2 regions of the Mesorhizobium sp. B4-1-1 genome follow, and region 1 is predicted to be linked to the other one. Evidence: predicted binding sites of a transcription regulator. Region 1 holds the regulator's gene; the other holds the start of a gene.

What was found. The regulator PhoB, encoded in region 1, activates phosphate uptake and scavenging genes when phosphate is short. The targets are predictions, from matches to a motif close to TGTCATNNANCTGTCAT.
Positions count from the first base shown of each region.
Region 2: a site for PhoB is predicted at 2,105-2,121, ahead of FJW10_RS12400 (toxic anion resistance protein). Genes of this name have one in related genera too.

Region 1 covers NZ_VFTH01000034.1:15,599-23,696, forward strand. The annotation lists gene FJW10_RS28565 (ROK family protein) at 1-931, shown strand, start outside; gene FJW10_RS28570 (LysR family transcriptional regulator) at 978-1,889, opposite strand; gene FJW10_RS28575 (alpha/beta hydrolase) at 2,012-2,944, shown strand; gene FJW10_RS28580 (SDR family oxidoreductase) at 3,008-3,646, shown strand; gene phoB (phosphate regulon transcriptional regulator PhoB) at 3,693-4,382, opposite strand; gene phoU (phosphate signaling complex protein PhoU) at 4,399-5,106, opposite strand; gene pstB (phosphate ABC transporter ATP-binding protein PstB) at 5,127-5,930, opposite strand; gene pstA (phosphate ABC transporter permease PstA) at 5,927-6,778, opposite strand; gene pstC (phosphate ABC transporter permease subunit PstC) at 6,782-7,768, opposite strand; gene pstS (phosphate ABC transporter substrate-binding protein PstS) at 7,833-8,098, opposite strand, start outside.
Region 2 covers NZ_VFTH01000007.1:101,354-109,451, forward strand. The annotation lists gene opgC (OpgC domain-containing protein) at 1-923, opposite strand, end outside; gene FJW10_RS12395 (alpha/beta hydrolase) at 1,128-1,787, shown strand; gene FJW10_RS12400 (toxic anion resistance protein) at 2,164-3,243, shown strand; gene FJW10_RS12405 (substrate-binding domain-containing protein) at 3,252-4,823, shown strand; gene FJW10_RS12410 (5-bromo-4-chloroindolyl phosphate hydrolysis family protein) at 4,831-5,448, shown strand; gene FJW10_RS12415 (hypothetical protein) at 5,448-6,554, shown strand; gene sthA (Si-specific NAD(P)(+) transhydrogenase) at 6,592-7,980, opposite strand.

The sequences.
Region 1 (8,098 bases):
CGGCCAGGTGGTTGCGGAGGAGCAGCAGCGCCTGGACACGCTCGTCATGCCCCGTGACGAGCTGATCGGCGAATGCATGGCGATCGTGCGGCGCCGGATGCGGGATCCCGACCTCGACGTGGGCAGCGTCGCCCGCATCGCCATGGGCATTCAGGGCATCACCGATTCCCATTCACGCGCCATGCTGTGGTCGCCGATCACGCCGCTGACCGACATCCCCTTCGCCGACCTCCTCGAAAGCGAATTCGGTATTCCCGCCACCATGGAGAACGACTGCAACATGATGGCGGTGGCGCTGCAATGGCGCGATCCCGAGCGTTATCGCGACGACTTCATAGCCATCCTGCTCTCGCACGGTATCGGCATGGGCCTGGTGCTGAAGGGCGCGCTGTTCAGCGGCACGCATTCCTCCGGCGGCGAGTTCGGCCATATGATCCATCGTCCGGGCGGCGCGCTCTGCCGCTGCGGCCGCCGCGGCTGCGTCGAGGCCTATGCCGGCAATTACGCGATCTGGCGCAGCGCCATGGGAATAAGCGAGGATGCCACGCCGACCGACGTCGGCGACGCCCATATGCGCGCGCTGGCCGCGAAAGCCCGGCAGGAGGACGGACCCGAGCGGGAGGCTTATCGCCGGGCGGGCGAAGCGCTCGGTTTCGGCCTCGGCAGCCTGTTCGCCCTCATCGACCCGGCGCCCGTCGCCATGGTCGGCGTCAGCGCGGCCGCCTTCGACCTGATCGAGCCGGCGCTGCGAGAGGCGATCGCCCAGACCGCCGGCGGCCAGCACTCGGAATCGATCTCCTTCGACACCGAGCCGAACGAACTGCCGCTGATCCGCGAAGGCTGCGCCATGCGCGCCCTGACCTTCGTCGATCAGGAGATTTTCGCGCCAGGGGTGCAGGCAAGAGCGGGGGCCGGGAAGAACGTGGCCTGAGGACCGGGAGACCACTGAAGGACCGAGTTCGGCCTTGAGCGGGAAATCATCCCTCGGCAGCGGGTTCTCCGCGATATCGCAGCGCGTCGACCACCACCCTGAAAGCCGACGAGTTCAGCCGCCTGTTTGCATAGTAGAGATAATAGCCGGGGAGTGGGGGAACGAACGCATCGAGCACGCTGACCAGCACTCCGCGGTCGAGATGGGCCTGTACCTGGTCGAGAGGCAGCAGCCCCAGGCCGACGCCGGCAAGGGCTGCATCCAGGATGAGATCGATCGAATTGTAGGTCGCCTGGCCTTCGACGCTGACGCCGACGATCCTCCCGCCGATCTTCAGGTTCCAGGCATAGAGCTTGTTTGACGTGGGCAGGCGCAGGTTGATGCAGCGATGCTCCGTCAGTTCATTGGGCTCGAGCGGCGCGCCGCGCAATCGCAGATAGTCGGGCGAACCGACGATCGCCATCGCGATATCGGGCGAAATCCTGACGGCAATCATGTCTTTGGCCACCTGCGACCCCAGCCGCACGCCGGCATCGAAATTGTCGGCCACGACATCGGCCAGGCTGTAGTCGATGAATATCTCCACGTTCAGGTCGGGATATTGCGGCAACAGTTTCGCGATCGCCGGTGACAGGATCGTCCGAGCTGCGTGTTCAACCGATGTGATGCGGATCGTGCCGGCGGGCGTTTCCCTGAACTCGGCCAGCATCTCGATGCTCTGGTCGAGTTCGCGCAGCGTAGGCCCAAGCGTTGCCAGCAAACGCTTTCCCGCTTCCGTCGGCGCCACACTTCGTGTGGTCCTCGCCACCAGCAGGACGCCGAGACGCTCCTCAAGCCGTTTGACGATCTGGCTCAGTGTCGACTGGGAGATGCCGAGTTTCGCGGCGGCCTTGGTGAAGCTGCGTTGCTCCGCGACCACGTAGAAGGCGGCCAGGTCGGCGATCTCTTCGCGTCTCACTTATCATCCTACCAATAAGTCATAGTGGATTTTACCGGCTAATTCGATGAATTGCCACGGCCTAGAATGCAAGGGATCTCGTGCAGATGCATCGACGCCAACTCAGTGCAAGGAGTGCCATCATGGGCAAAATCAGCTTCCCCAACTCCAACAATCAGGCAATCGCCATGTCGGCCGTCATCAATTTTCCGGAAGACTTCAACGAGACCAGGACCTACCCGGCAGTCATCGTTTCGCATCCAGGCGGCGGCGTGAAGGAGCAGACGGCGGGCACCTATGCAAGGAAGCTCGCCGAACAGGGCTTCATCACCATCGCCTACGATGCCTCCTACCAGGGCGAGAGCGGCGGGCAGCCGCGCCAGCTCGAAAACCCGTCTGTCCGCACCGAAGACGTGAGCGCCGTGCTCGATTACCTGACCACGCTCCCCTATGTCGACAATGACCGTATCGGTGCGATGGGTATCTGCGCCGGCGCCGGCTATACGGCCAATGCGGCAATTGACGACCCGCGCATCAAGGCCGTCGGAACCGTGAGCGCCGTCAATATCGGCCAGATGTTCCGCAACGGTTGGGACAACAATATCAAGGATGCAGACGCCCGCGCCGTGATCGCGGTCGGCGCGGCGGCACGGACTTCCGACGCCAACGGTTCGGAGGTTGGCAGGATTCCGCTGGCGCCACTGAAGGAAGACGACGCTCCGAACGAAGAACTGCGCCAAGCCTGGGAATATTATCACACGCCCCGCGCCGAATACCCGACCGCACCCGGTTATGCGACGGCTCGCAGCCTGTCGCAGATCATTCCCTACGACGCCTATTCCAAAGCCGAGGCCTACCTCACCCAGCCGCTGCAGATCGTGGCCGGGAGCAAGGCCGGCAGCAAATGGATGAGCGACGACCTCTATAGCCGCGCCGCCAGCAAGGACAAGAGCTACCATGTCGTTGAAGGGGCCAACCACATGGATCTCTATGACGGCGAGAGATATGTCGATGAAGCAGTGTCGGTGCTGGCGCCTTTCTTCGGCAAGACGCTGCAACCCATCGGCGGAAGGTAATCGTCCAAGGGATGCGGGATCGACCAGGGTTCGTCCCCTTCGACCCGGAACAAGCGAGGTCATATGATCAAGGTTCTCATTCTCGGCGCGGGTGGCCAGATTGCCCGCCACGTCATCGACATGCTGGCGGGCGACGGTGACCTTCATCTGACCCTGTATGCCCGCAACACGGCGCGCCTTGCCGGCCTTGCCGGGCCAAATCAGAACGTTGTCCAAGGGGACGTTCTGGACGCCGCAAGGCTCGACGAAGCGATGCAGGGACAGGACATCGTCTACGCCAATCTGACCGGCGCGGACCTCGACAGGCAGGCGCGGGCCGTGATCGCCGCCATGAAGAAGGCCGGCATCAGGCGACTGATCTTCATTCTGGCGCTCGGCATCTATGACGAAGTGTCCGGCAAGTTCGGCGAATGGAACGCCGCCATGATCGGCGAGGACCTGAAACCCTTCCGGCGCGCCGGAGACGCCATCGAGGCCTCCGGTCTCGAATACACGATCCTGCGGCCCGCATGGCTGATGGATGAGGCGGTCATCGACTATGAAACGACCGCGCGCAACGAGCCATTCAAGGGCACGTCGGTATCGCGCGTCAGCGTGGCCGATCTGGTTGCTCGGATTGTCCGAGCGCCGGATCGGCATGTCGGCGAAAATCTCGGCGTCGACAAGCCGGGCACGGATGGCGACAAGCCCGATTTCATGTGAAGCGGCGGCGGGGCAGAGGGCGGTTCCCAGTAAACGGTGAACCGCTCTAATCCTCCCTGATCGCGTAACCCGCCCCGCGGATGGTGCGGATGACGTCCGGCATGCGGCCGTTGTTGACCGCCTTGCGCAGGCGCCCGACATGGACGTCCACGGTGCGCTCGTCGATATAGATCGTCTCGCCCCAGACATTGTCGAGCAGCTGGCTGCGCGAGAACACTCGGCCGGGATGGCGCATCATGAATTCGAGCAGGCGGAACTCGGTCGGGCCGAGCCTGATCTCGCTCTTCTTGCGGTAGACGCGGTGCGATTCGCGGTCGAGCACGATGTCGCCGACCTTGAGCACGCTGGACAGCACCTCCGGCTTGGCGCGGCGCAGCAGCGCCTTGACGCGCGCCATGAACTCCGGCGTCGAGAACGGCTTGACCAGATAGTCGTCGGCGCCGGTCGAGAGGCCGCGCACGCGGTCGCTTTCCTCGCCGCGGGCCGTCAGCATGATGATCGGCAGCCGCTCGGTCTCGGGCCGCATCCTGAGACGCCGGCAGAGCTCGATGCCAGAAACCGCCGGCACCATCCAGTCGAGCACGAGCATGTCGGGAACGTTTTCCTGAAGGCGGATTTCGGCCTCGTCGCCGCGGGTCACCACTTCGACCTGGTAACCCTCGGATTCGAGATTGTAGCGGAGTAGCACCCCCAGCGGCTCCTCGTCCTCCACCACCATGATGCGTGGCGCGATCATTGGGGTAACCTTTTCGTCAGGCCGCCGGCGCCGACATTGCGGTCTCGTCCTGCTTCGGACGATTGGCGGGCAATTGCGTGCCGGTCAGCACATAATAGGCGTTCTCGGCGATGTTGGTCACATGGTCGCCGATGCGCTCGAGATTCTTGGCGCAGAACAGAAGATGCGTGCAAGCGGTGATGTTGCGCGGGTCTTCCATCATGTAGGTCAACAGCTCACGGAAGACGGAGGTGTATTTGACGTCGATGCGCTCGTCGTCGTTGCGAAGCTTGGCCAGCGCCGTGGCATCGCCCACCATATATTCCTGGATCACGGCCTGGACCTGGATCAGCACCATCTGCGCCATGGAATCGATCGAATGCGTGAGGTCGCGCGGCGCGGCGCTGACGCCGACCGAGCCGACGCGCTTGGCGATGTTCTTGGCGAGATCGCCGATGCGTTCGAGGTCGCCCGCCATACGGATCGAGCCGACCACGTTGCGCAGGTCGTCCGCCATCGGCTGCCGCTTGGCGATCAGCGTGATGGCGCGGTCGTCGAGCTCGCGCTGACGAGCGTCCATGATGGCGTCGTCGGAGACGACGCGCTGCGCCAGCGCATTGTCGGTCTCGAGCAACGCCTTGGTCGCGCCGCCGACCATCGAGCTGGCGAGATCGCCCATGTCGTTGATGAGCCGGCTGATCTGCCTCAGATCCTCGTCGAAGGAGGCGACGGTATGTTCGGCCATGATGATGTCCTCGTATGAACTCAGCCGAAGCGGCCGGTAATATAGTCCTGCGTGCGCTTCTCGCGGGGCGAGGTGAAGATCTTCTCGGTCCGGTCGAACTCCACCAGCTCGCCCAGATACATGAACGCCGTCTGCCGCGACACGCGCGCCGCCTGCTGCATGTTGTGGGTGACGATGACGATCGTGTAGTCGGCCTGCAACTCGTCGATCAGTTCCTCGATCTTGGCGGTCGACAGCGGATCGAGCGCCGAGGCCGGCTCGTCGAGCAGGATGACCTCGGGCTTCACCGCCACGGTACGGGCGATGCACAGGCGCTGCTGCTGGCCGCCCGAGAGGCTGAGGCCGCTGGCGTTGAGCTTGTCCTTGACCTCGGTCCACAGCGCGGCGCGCTTCAGCGCCGACTCGACGCGGCTATCCATCTCGGCCTTGCTGATCTTCTCATAGAGCCTGACGCCGAAGGCGATGTTCTCGTAGATAGACATCGGGAATGGCGTCGGCTTCTGGAACACCATGCCGATCTTGGTGCGCAGCAGGTTGAGGTCCTGCGAGCGGTCGAGGATGTTCTTGCCGTCGAGCAGCACCTGGCCCTCGGCGGTCTGCTTCGGGTAGAGCTCGTAGATGCGGTTGAGCACGCGCAGCAGCGTCGACTTCCCGCAGCCCGACGGGCCGATGAAGGCAGTCACGCTGCGCTCGGGCAGGGACAGGTTGATGTCCTTCAGCGCCTTCGACTGGCCATAGTAGAAATTGAGGTTCTTGACCTCGATCTTCGACTTCTCGACGGTCGTGTCGGCTACGTTCAAATCGGTGGACAACATCGGTTTCATCTGTCCTCTCTGCGTCCGGTGAGGCTGCGCGCGAAGATGCTCAGCCCGAGAACCGTCAGGGTGATTATGAGTGCGCCGGTCCACGCCAGTTGCTGCCATTCCTCATAGGGGCTGAGGGCGAACTGGAAGATGGTCACCGGCAAGCTGGCCATCGGCGCGTTGAGATTGCTCGACCAGAACTGGTTGTTGAGCGCGGTGAAGAGCAGCGGCGCCGTCTCGCCGGAGATGCGGGCGATCGCCAGCAATATGCCGGTAACGATGCCGGACAGGGCGGCGCGATAGGCGACCGAGCGGATCACCACCCAGCGCGGCGCGCCGATGGCGGCGCCTGCTTCGCGCAGCGCGTTGGGCACGAGGTTCAGCATGTCCTCGGTGGTGCGCACCACAACGGGGATCACCAGGATCGACAGCGCGACGGCGCCGGCGATGGCCGAGAAGTGCCCCATCGGCCGCACCATCAGCTCATAGACGAACAGGCCGATGATGATCGACGGCGCCGACAAGAGGATGTCGTTGATGAAGCGCACGATCGTGGTCAGGCGCGAGAAGCGGCCGTATTCGGCCATGTAGGTTCCGGCCAGGACACCGATCGGCGTGCCGACGATGACGCCGATGACGGTCATCACGATGCTGCCGTAGATGGCGTTGAGCAGGCCGCCAGCATCGCCTGGCGGCGGCGTCATTTCGGTGAACACCGCCAGCGAGAGGCCGGATAGGCCCTTGTAGAGCAGTGCGCCGAGGATCAGCGCCAGCCAGGCAAGGCCGATGCCTGCGGCGACGACGCACAGCATCATCATCACGCTGTTCTTTCTCTTGCGGCTGCTATGAAGTGCAAGCGACGTCGACATCGGTCAGGCTCCCGTGCGGGCGTCGATGCGCATCAGCATGTAACGTGCGAGCGCGAGGATGATGAAGGTGATGATGAACAGGATCAGGCCGAGCGATACCAGCGAGGATGTATAGAGATCGCCGTCGGCTTCGGTGAATTCGTTGGCGATGGTCGCCGAGATCGTCGTGCCCGGCGCAAACAGCGAGGCGCTGATGCGGTGCGCGTTGCCGATGACGAAGGTAACGGCCATCGTCTCGCCGAGCGCGCGGCCGAGGCCAAGCATGACGCCGCCCATGATGCCGACGCGGGTATAGGGGATGGTCACGCGCCGGGTCACTTCCCAGGTCGTGCAGCCGATGCCGTATGCCGATTCCTTCAGCACCGCCGGCACCGTGTCGAACACGTCCTTGGTGATCGAGGTGATGAAGGGCAGCACCATGATGGCGAGGATCAGCGACGAGGTCAGCAGGCCGATACCGTAGGGCGGGCCGGCAAAAAGATTGTTGAGGCCGGGGACATCTTTGAAGAGCCCGATGACGAAGGGCTGGATCGTCGTCTGCAGGAACGGCGCGAACACGAACAGGCCCCAGATGCCGTAGATGATCGAGGGGATGCCTGCGAGCAGCTCGACCGCGATGGCGATCGGGCGCCTGAGCGGACGCGGGCAGAGCTCGGTCAGGAAGACGGCGATGCCGATGCCGATCGGCACAGCGATTAGAATGGCGATGGCCGAGGTGACGATGGTGCCGTAGATGGGCGCCAGGGCGCCGAAATTCTCGGTGACCGGGTTCCAGGATTCGGTGGTCAGGAAGGAGAAGCCGAACTTCGACAGCGCCTCCCACGAGCCGCTGACCAGCGAGATCGCCACCCCGCCGAGCAGAACCAGCACGAGGATGGCGGAAAGGCGCGTGGCCGTCCGGAATGCCATGTCGGTGAAGGCGAAGCGGCGCACTGTCGCTTCTCTGGTCCGCAGGGCGGACGATGTCGCGGCGTCGGAAACGGCTGTCATTTAGCCCCTCGCATTTCGAAAGAGACAGGAGGGCGCCGGAGACGCCCTCCTTATTCCACAGGAATTACATGCCGGAGTAGAGCGGCTTGCCGTCCTTGTCGACGACGTCCTTGCCCCACATTTCCTCGACGCTCTTCACGACCGCGTCGGGCATCGGAACGTAGTCCAGGCCCGCGGCCAGTTCGTCGCCCTTGGCATAGGACCAGGCGAAGAACTTGAGCGCTTCGGCCGTGGCCGCAGTGTCGTCGGGCTTCTTGTAGACAAGGATCCAGGTGGCGGAGGTCATCGGCCAGGATTCAGCGCCGGCCTGGTTGGCCAGGATGACGCCGT
Region 2 (8,098 bases), on a different contig from region 1:
AGGTTCGAGACAGCCGGCAGCGCCACGATCAGATAGCTGACCGACAGGATGTGCAGCAGCCGCGGCAGCGACAGGAAGGTCTTATCGAAGCCGCCGATCACCACCGGCAGGTCGAACCAGGTGATCTGCCCCCAGAGCGGGCTGTGCACCCAGATCGCCGCTCCGATCACATAGATGCCGGCGGCTCCAAGCAGCCACGGATTGATCGGGATCCGCCCGCCGCGCTTTACATGCAGCATGGCGGCAAGGCCGATGTTGAACAGGAACTGCCAGGACAGCGGGTTGAGGAACCAAAGGCCCGGCTCCGGATAGTTCGGCGGCGCGACCTGCCAGATGCCGGCGACGAGCCACAGCAGACCGGACGCGATCAGCGCCGGCACGGGCCGATAGCTGACGAACAGCACGAAAGCAGGTGCCGCCAGAAGCAGCGCCGCATAGACAGGCAGGATGTTGTTGTAGCCGAGTTGGTGGCCGAGCGTGACGATGCCGAGCAGCACCTGCGGCGTGTTCTTCATCAAGGGTTCGATGTTGATCATCGTCAGCATTTCCGGCCGGTGCGCGAACAGCGCGGCGGCGCAAAACAGCGCGATCACCACCATCGTGATGACGATGTGGGAGATGTAGAGCACCCCAGCGCGCCGCCACATCTTCAAGGTCGCGAGCAATCGGCCGCCCGGCTTGAACTTCGTGCCATAAGCCAGCGCCACCGAGATGCCGGAAATCAGCACGAAGGCCTCCGCCGCGTCGGAAAAGCCGAAATTCTTATAGGTCCAGTTCTCGAAGACCGTGCCAGGCACATGGTCGACGAAAATGGTGAGCAACGCGAGCGCGCGCAGCACGTCAATGCGCGTATCGCGCTCGACGATACGCTTGTCGCGATCGTTGATACGCTCGTCGCGATCGTTGGAAACAGGGGTGGTCATCGACAAAAGGCCTCAAAGCTGGTTGTTCATAGCCAGCAATGCGACCCCCGGGGCGCACCGCTTCGATTCCTCCCAGGGGGAGTGTATCGGCGGAAAAACGGCCTGAATTGCGCCTGGTTCAATCAACTTTCGCGGAGCGCGAAAATATTCCGTTTTGAAGCCGGCAAATCAACGAATCTCTCATGGAATCAAATGGATGTGAGCGTGTTCGAATATAGCGACGAAAACAGCATCCTGCGCGAGGATCTGACATTTCCCTACCGTCTGCTGAAGCCGGCAAACGCCAGCGGCGACTGCCTCTTCGTGCTGCACGGGTCAGGCGTGGACGAGACGACGATGCTGCCGCTGGCGATGCAGATCGCGCCGCGTTCGGTGATCGTCGCGGGGCGCGGCCGCATTCGGCAGGAGGACGGATTTCGCTGGTTCGAGCGAATCACGCCGACCAGTTTCGAGCAGGCCAGCATCCATGCCGAGACGGCTGCCTATGCCCAGTTCGCAACGGAAGCCGCGCGGCAACATGGGCTCGACCTTCCGCGCGCGACCTTCCTTGGCTATTCGAACGGCGCCAATGTCGTCTCCAGCCTGATGCTGCTTTGTCCCGGCATGGTCAAGCAGGCGGGGCTGTTGAGGGCGATGCCGGTGCTCGCCAATCCTCCAACGTCAGATCTTAGCGGCACACGGGTGCTGATCGTCGCCGGCGCCGCCGACCAGACCTACGGGCCGTTCGCGCCCCCATTGGTGACGCTGTTCAGCGAGCGCGGCGCCGAGGTCGACGCGCGCATCGTCGCCGCGGGCCATGAATTCGGCGATGCGGACGCCGCGATCGTGCGACAATGGCTGGCGGCGCCTACGCCAGTCGCCTGACCGCGCGGGCGATGCGAGCTTCCGCGCCGGTGATCAACAGGTTGAGGCCGTTCTCGAACAGCGCCTCGTGGCCAACCCCCGGTAACGGGCCTCGTCTCGGTGGTCGGACCGCTCGTCATCGCAACGCTCTATTTATTTCCACACACGGTGTTTCTTTCCCAGTCTGGTTTTGATCGCTGGCGCAGCCCTTTATCTGCTCTGCCTGCCGCTACTTACAGCGGCCCGTTCGCCTGGGGCAACGCGGGCACCGGCACCTCGTGCCGGCACGAGTTGACAGGGTAAGGCATTCCACAATCCAAAGCGGCATAACGCTCTGCTGTCATATGTCTGTCACATACTGTCTATCGTGATACTGTTCACTCAGGGGGAGGTCTCAATGGCCGACGAGAACAGCATCACTCTGCTCGACGACACTTCGAAGTTGCCCGCCATTGCCGCCAGCCCGGGCGAGGTCGCCAGGATCGAAGGCGGCATCGATATTCGCGACCGCGCCGCGATTTCGGTCTTCGGCGACCGCGCCCAGCAAGCGGTCAGCGATTATGCCGACAAGATCCTGTCGCAGATCCGCAACCGCGATCTCGGCGACACCGGCACATTGCTCACCGACATCATCATGAAGGCCAAGAACCTCGATCCGGCTTCGCTTAAGGAAGAAGGGTTCTTGAGCAATTTGTTCTCTTCATTCAAGGCACGGCTCGAGCGCTTCAAGGAGAAGTACGAGGACGTCGCCGGGCAGATCGACCGTATCGGCCTGGAGCTCGACCGCCACAAGGATACGCTGCGCCGCGACATCGCCGTGCTCGACGACCTGCATGAGCAGACCAAGGACTCTATCCTCAATCTCGACGCCTATGTGCAGGCCGGCAAGAAGTTCGTAGACGAATACCGCGCCGACGAACTGCCGAAGCTGAAGGCGGCGGCCGACGCCAAGGCCAGCGATTCCGCCGGAGCGCTGGAAGCGCAGACCTATCAGGACGCCGTGCAGGCGCTCGACCGGCTGGAAAAGCGCATTTTTTACCTGGTGCAGGCGCGCCAGCTCGGCATCCAGCAATTGCCGCAAATCCGCATCGTGCAGTCGGGCGACGAGACGCTGATCGAAAACCTGCAGGCCACCTCGGCGCTGACCGTGCCGGCCTGGAAGCAGAAGATGGTCATCCTGCTTGGGCTGACCAACCAGAAGTCGGCGCTGGAGCTGCAAAAGACAGTGACAGACGCCACCAACGAGATGATCCGCCAGACATCGAAGATGATGAAGGACCAGGCCATCTCCATCGAGGAGCAGGCGCAGCGCGGCATCGTCGATGTCGAGACGCTTGCGCAGGCTAACCGCGACCTGATCGACACGGTGCAAGGCGTGCTCAAGGTGCAGGAGCAAGGCCGGCAGAAGCGAGCCGACGCCGAAAAGCAGATGGACCAGATGACCGCCGACCTCAAGAAAGCGCTCACCCAGGGCTGAGGGCCTCGATGCCAATGAAGCTTTCGTCCGTTCTGGCGTTGGCGACCGCGCTGCTGCTGGCGGCCTGCAATTCGAGCAACGTCAAATTCTCGATCGTCTCCGGTTCCGAGAACACGGTGCTGGAGCCGATCGTGCAGGAGTTCTGCGCCAAGCAGGGCGCGACCTGCACCATCTCCTACCAAGGCTCGCTCGACATCGGCCTCGGCTTGCAGAAGGCCAGCGGGCTCGATCAGGACGCGGTCTGGCCGGCATCGAGCGTCTGGGTCGACCTGTTCGATACCGGCCGCAAGGTACGCAACCTCACCTCGATCGCGCAGATGCCGGTCATCCTGGGCGTGCGCAAATCCAAAGCCGCCGAACTCGGCTGGATCGGCAGGCAAGTCTACATGAAGGACATCCTTGCCGCGGTGAAGGACGGCAAGCTCAAATTCCTGATGACCTCGGCCACGCAGTCCAACTCCGGCGCCAGCGCCTATCTGGCGATGCTCTCCAGCGCGCTCGGCGGCAAGGAGGTGATCCAGCCCGGCGACCTCGACAACCCGTCCGTGCACGACACGGTCGGCGCCCTGTTGCAGGGCGTCGAGCGCTCTTCCGGGTCTTCAGGCTGGCTGGCCGATCTCTATGTCGATTCCGCGCGCAAGGGCACGCTCTATGACGCGATGTGGAATTACGAGGCGACGCTGAAAGAGACCAACGACAACCTGAAGCAGATGGGCGACGAGCCGCTCTACGCGGTCTATCCGGCCGATGGCGTCGCGGTCGGCGATTCCCCGCTCGGCTTCATCGATCACGGTCGCGGCGCCGATGTCGAAAAGTTCTTCACCGACCTGCTCGCCTATCTGCAGTCGGACACGGTGCGCAAGCGCATCGCCGGCACCGGCCGGCGACTGCCGCTCGGCGGCGCCGCGGTCCAGGCGACGGCCGAGCCCGACTGGAATTTCGATCCGGGCAAGCTGGTGACGTCGATCCGCATGCCGGAACCCGCGGTGATCCGCAAGGCGCTTGATCTCTACCAGCAGGCGCTGCGCAAACCGTCATTGACGGCGCTCTGCTTCGACTTTTCGGGTTCGATGGAGAACGAGGGCGAAACGCAGTTGCAGCAGGCCGCGCAGTTCCTGTTCACGCCGGAAAAGTCGAGCGAAGTGCTGGTGCAATGGACGCCGTCCGACCACATCTTCGTATTGCCTTTCGACAGCACAGTGCGCGACATTTTCGACGCGACCGGCGATCCGGCGGGCCAGAACCAGCTGCTCGGCGACGTGGCGCAGCAGCATGCCGGCGGCGGCACCGACATGTATGCCTGCGCCCAGCAGGCGCTGCAGAAGATCACCGCGACCGCCGACCTGTCGAAATACCTGCCGGCCATCGTCATCATGACGGACGGCCGCACCGACGGCAGCGCCGAGCCGTTCCTTGCCCAATGGCGCCAGGCGCCGGTGCGCGTGCCGGTGTTCGGCATCACCTTCGGCGATGCCGACAAAAGCCAGCTCGACAGCCTCGCCAAGGCGACCTCGGCGCGGGTCTTCGACGGCGGCGGCGATCTGGCCGGTGCCTTCCGCGCCGCGCGCGGCTATAACTAGGCGGACGATGCGCGGCTTGTTCGGCAATGACTGGAACTGGATCGTGGCGGGCCTCGTGTCGGCCGCGCTGCTGATCGGTCTGAGCACGCTGACCCATTTTCCCTTCCTGATCTCAGCGGCGATTTCGGTGCTGGTCTTTGCCGGGCTGATCTTCGTGCTGGCGCCGCGCGCGCTGTTCGAGGGGCTCGACCTCAGCACGCTGAGCGGCAGCCGCGTCGCGTTTGCCCGCGAACTCCTGGCGCAGGCGCAGCCGGCCGCCGATCGCCTCGCTGCGGCCGCCGGCTCGATTGCCGACAAGGACATGAAGGCCAAGGTGAAGAACCTGTCGGATATCGCCGCCGACGTGATCTCCAAGGTCGAGGCCAAGCCGGAAAGCGCACCTTCGGTGCGGCGCTTCCTCACCTACTATGTGCCGCAGGCGGCGGAAGTGGCGGAAGGCTATGCGACGCTGGCCAACCGGCGGGCGCCGAGCCAGCAACGGCTCGGGAATGTCGGCACGGTCATCACCAAGCTGCAGGACGCCTTCGTGCATTATTCCGACAGTCTGGCCGACTCCGAACTCGGCACGCTCGACGTTGACCTTCGACTCATCCAGGAGTCGCTGAAAGAGGATATCGGTCGCTGATGGCCCTTTCTCGCCGCGCTTTCGGACTGGGACTGCTTGCCGCCGCCGCGGCCGGAACGGGCGGCTATCTGACGCTCAAGGACCGGCCGGAGTTCCGCGGTTATCTTGGCAACCGCGCGCATCTGTTCGGCTTCATCGGCGGCGAGAAGCAGGCTTTCCTGGCCGACCCCGATGTGGTCGGCGCGCTGGGCGGCTACGGGCTGGAGCTCGACGCCCGTGTCGCCGGTTCGGTCGAGATGGTGCGCGAGCCGGCGCTGCTGTCGCAGAAGCCGCAATTCCTGTGGCCGTCCTCGTCGATCATGGTCGATCTCGCCCGCAAGAGCGGCGTCTCGATCCGCAACGATCAGGTCGTGCTCAACTCGCCGATCGTCGTCTACACCTGGGGCCCGGTGGTCGAAGGCTTGAAGAAGAGCGGCTTGGTCACCGTCGCCGCCAAGGGCGGCTACAACCAGCTCGACCTCAAGGCGCTGCTCGATGCCATCCTGGCCGGCAAGAACTGGTCGGATCTCGGCATTTCCGAACTCTACGGCCGCGCCCGCATCGTCTCCACCGACCCCAACCGCTCCAATTCCGGCTTCATGTTCGCAGGGCTCGTGCTCAGCCTGATGAGCGGCGACGTGGCGACACAGGAACTGCTTGCCCGGCATGGCGAGGAGGCGAAGTCGGTCTTCCGCGGCATGGGCCTGAAATCGTCCTCGTCGGGCAAGCTGTTCGACCAGTATATCGCCGGAGGACTTGGCGCCGAGCCGATGGTGGTGGGCTACGAGAACCAGTTGGTGGAATGGGCGCTTGCCGATCCGGGGCGCTGGCAGCGCGTACAGGCCGGCGCCGGCGCCAAGCCGGAAATCCTCTATCCGCGCCCCACGGTCTATTCGGCGCATCCGCTGATCGTCATCGATCCGGCGGTCGATCCGCTGCTCGAAGCGCTGACCAGCCCGAAGCTACAGCAACTCGCCTGGTCGAAGCACGGATTTCGCGGGCCGCTCGGTACCGTGGCGGGCGATGCAGACGCCATCGCCGGCGTGCGGCCGGCCGAGATCGAGGCGGTGCTGCCGATGCCTTCGGCCGACGTGATGCTTTCGCTGCTGTCGCAGATGGAAGGCTAGCCGGCCAACCTGGCTATATCCCGCAGCGCCGAACCCCTCACCCCTGCCCCATCCGGTTCCAGGCGTCCAGGCCGGCGATCTTGTAGGCTTCGGCCAGCGTCGGGTAGTTGAAGGTGTTGTTGACGAAGAAGTCGACCGTGCCGCCGAGATTTATCACCGCCTGGCCGATATGGATGAGTTCGGTAGCGCCCTCGCCGACGATATGGGCGCCGAGCAGGCGGCGCGTCTCGACAGAGAACAACAGCTTCAGGAAGCCGCTTGAGACGCCCATGATGTGGCCGCGCGAGGTCTCGCGGAAGCGCGCCAGGCCGACCTCGTAGGCTGCGCCGCTGTCGCGCACCTGTTCTTCCGACAGGCCGACCGTGGAAATTTCCGGCACGGCGTAGATGCCATAGGGAAAGCTCTCCGGCGGCGGCGGCAGGTGGACCCCGAAGGCGTGGCAAGCCGCCACCCGGCCCTGCTCCATCGACGTCGAAGCCAGGCTCGGGAAGCCGATGACGTCGCCGGACGCGTAGATGTTTGAAACCGTGGTCTGGAAGGTATGCGGATCGACCTTGATGCGGCCGCGGGCGTCGGCCTCGATGCCGACCGTGTCGAGGCCGAGGCTGGCGACATTGCCTGTGCGGCCGGCTGCGTAGAGCACCATCTCGGAGCGGATGGTGCGACCGTCGGCCAGCGTCACTTCGGCGTGGTCGGGTTTCGAGGCGATCTCCTTCACCGTGCTGCCGAGGCGGATGGTCATGCCGCGGTCGCGCATCTGGTGAATGAAGTCGTCGACGATCTCGCGATCGATGAAGTCGAGGATGGTGTTGCGCGGCTCGACCAGTGTCACCGGCACGTCGAGCGCGGAAAAGATGGTGGCGTATTCGACGCCGATGACGCCGGCGCCGATCACCGTCAGCGTGCGCGGCAGATGGTGGAGTTCCAGCATCTCGTCGCTGTCGAAGACGCGCTTTTTGTCGAACGGCACGTCGGCCGGCCGGTGCGGCCTGGTGCCGACGGCGATCAGCGCGTTGGCGAAGCCAACTTCGCTGTAATTCCCATTGTCGGCGGTCAGGCTGACCTTGTTCGGCGTGAGGAACTTCACGGCGGCGCGCGCGCTCTTCACCATGTTGCGCATGAACTGATGCTGCAGCACCTCGACCTCATGGTCGAGCGTCTTGTGCAGCCGGTCGACCAGATCTGAGATCGAAATGTCCTGCTTGACCCGGTAGCCACGCCCGTAGAAGCCGCGTTCGCGCCAGCCCGAGAGGTTGAGCACCGTTTCACGCAGCGTCTTCGACGGGATGGTGCCGGTATGCACCGAGACGCCGCCCAGGCGCCGCCCCCTGTCGACCACCAGCACCGACTTGCCGAGCTTGGCCGATTGCACCGCGGCGCGGCGCCCCGAAGGGCCGCTGCCAATGACCAGCATGTCGTAGTCCATGTCCCGTCCCCTTTGTGCGCCGCAGCAAGCTAGACCGGGAAGAATGTCATGTTCAACAGGCAACACCATTCCCTCGGCAGACGAATCCGCCAATGCAGCCGAAAGCAGGCGAATCCTT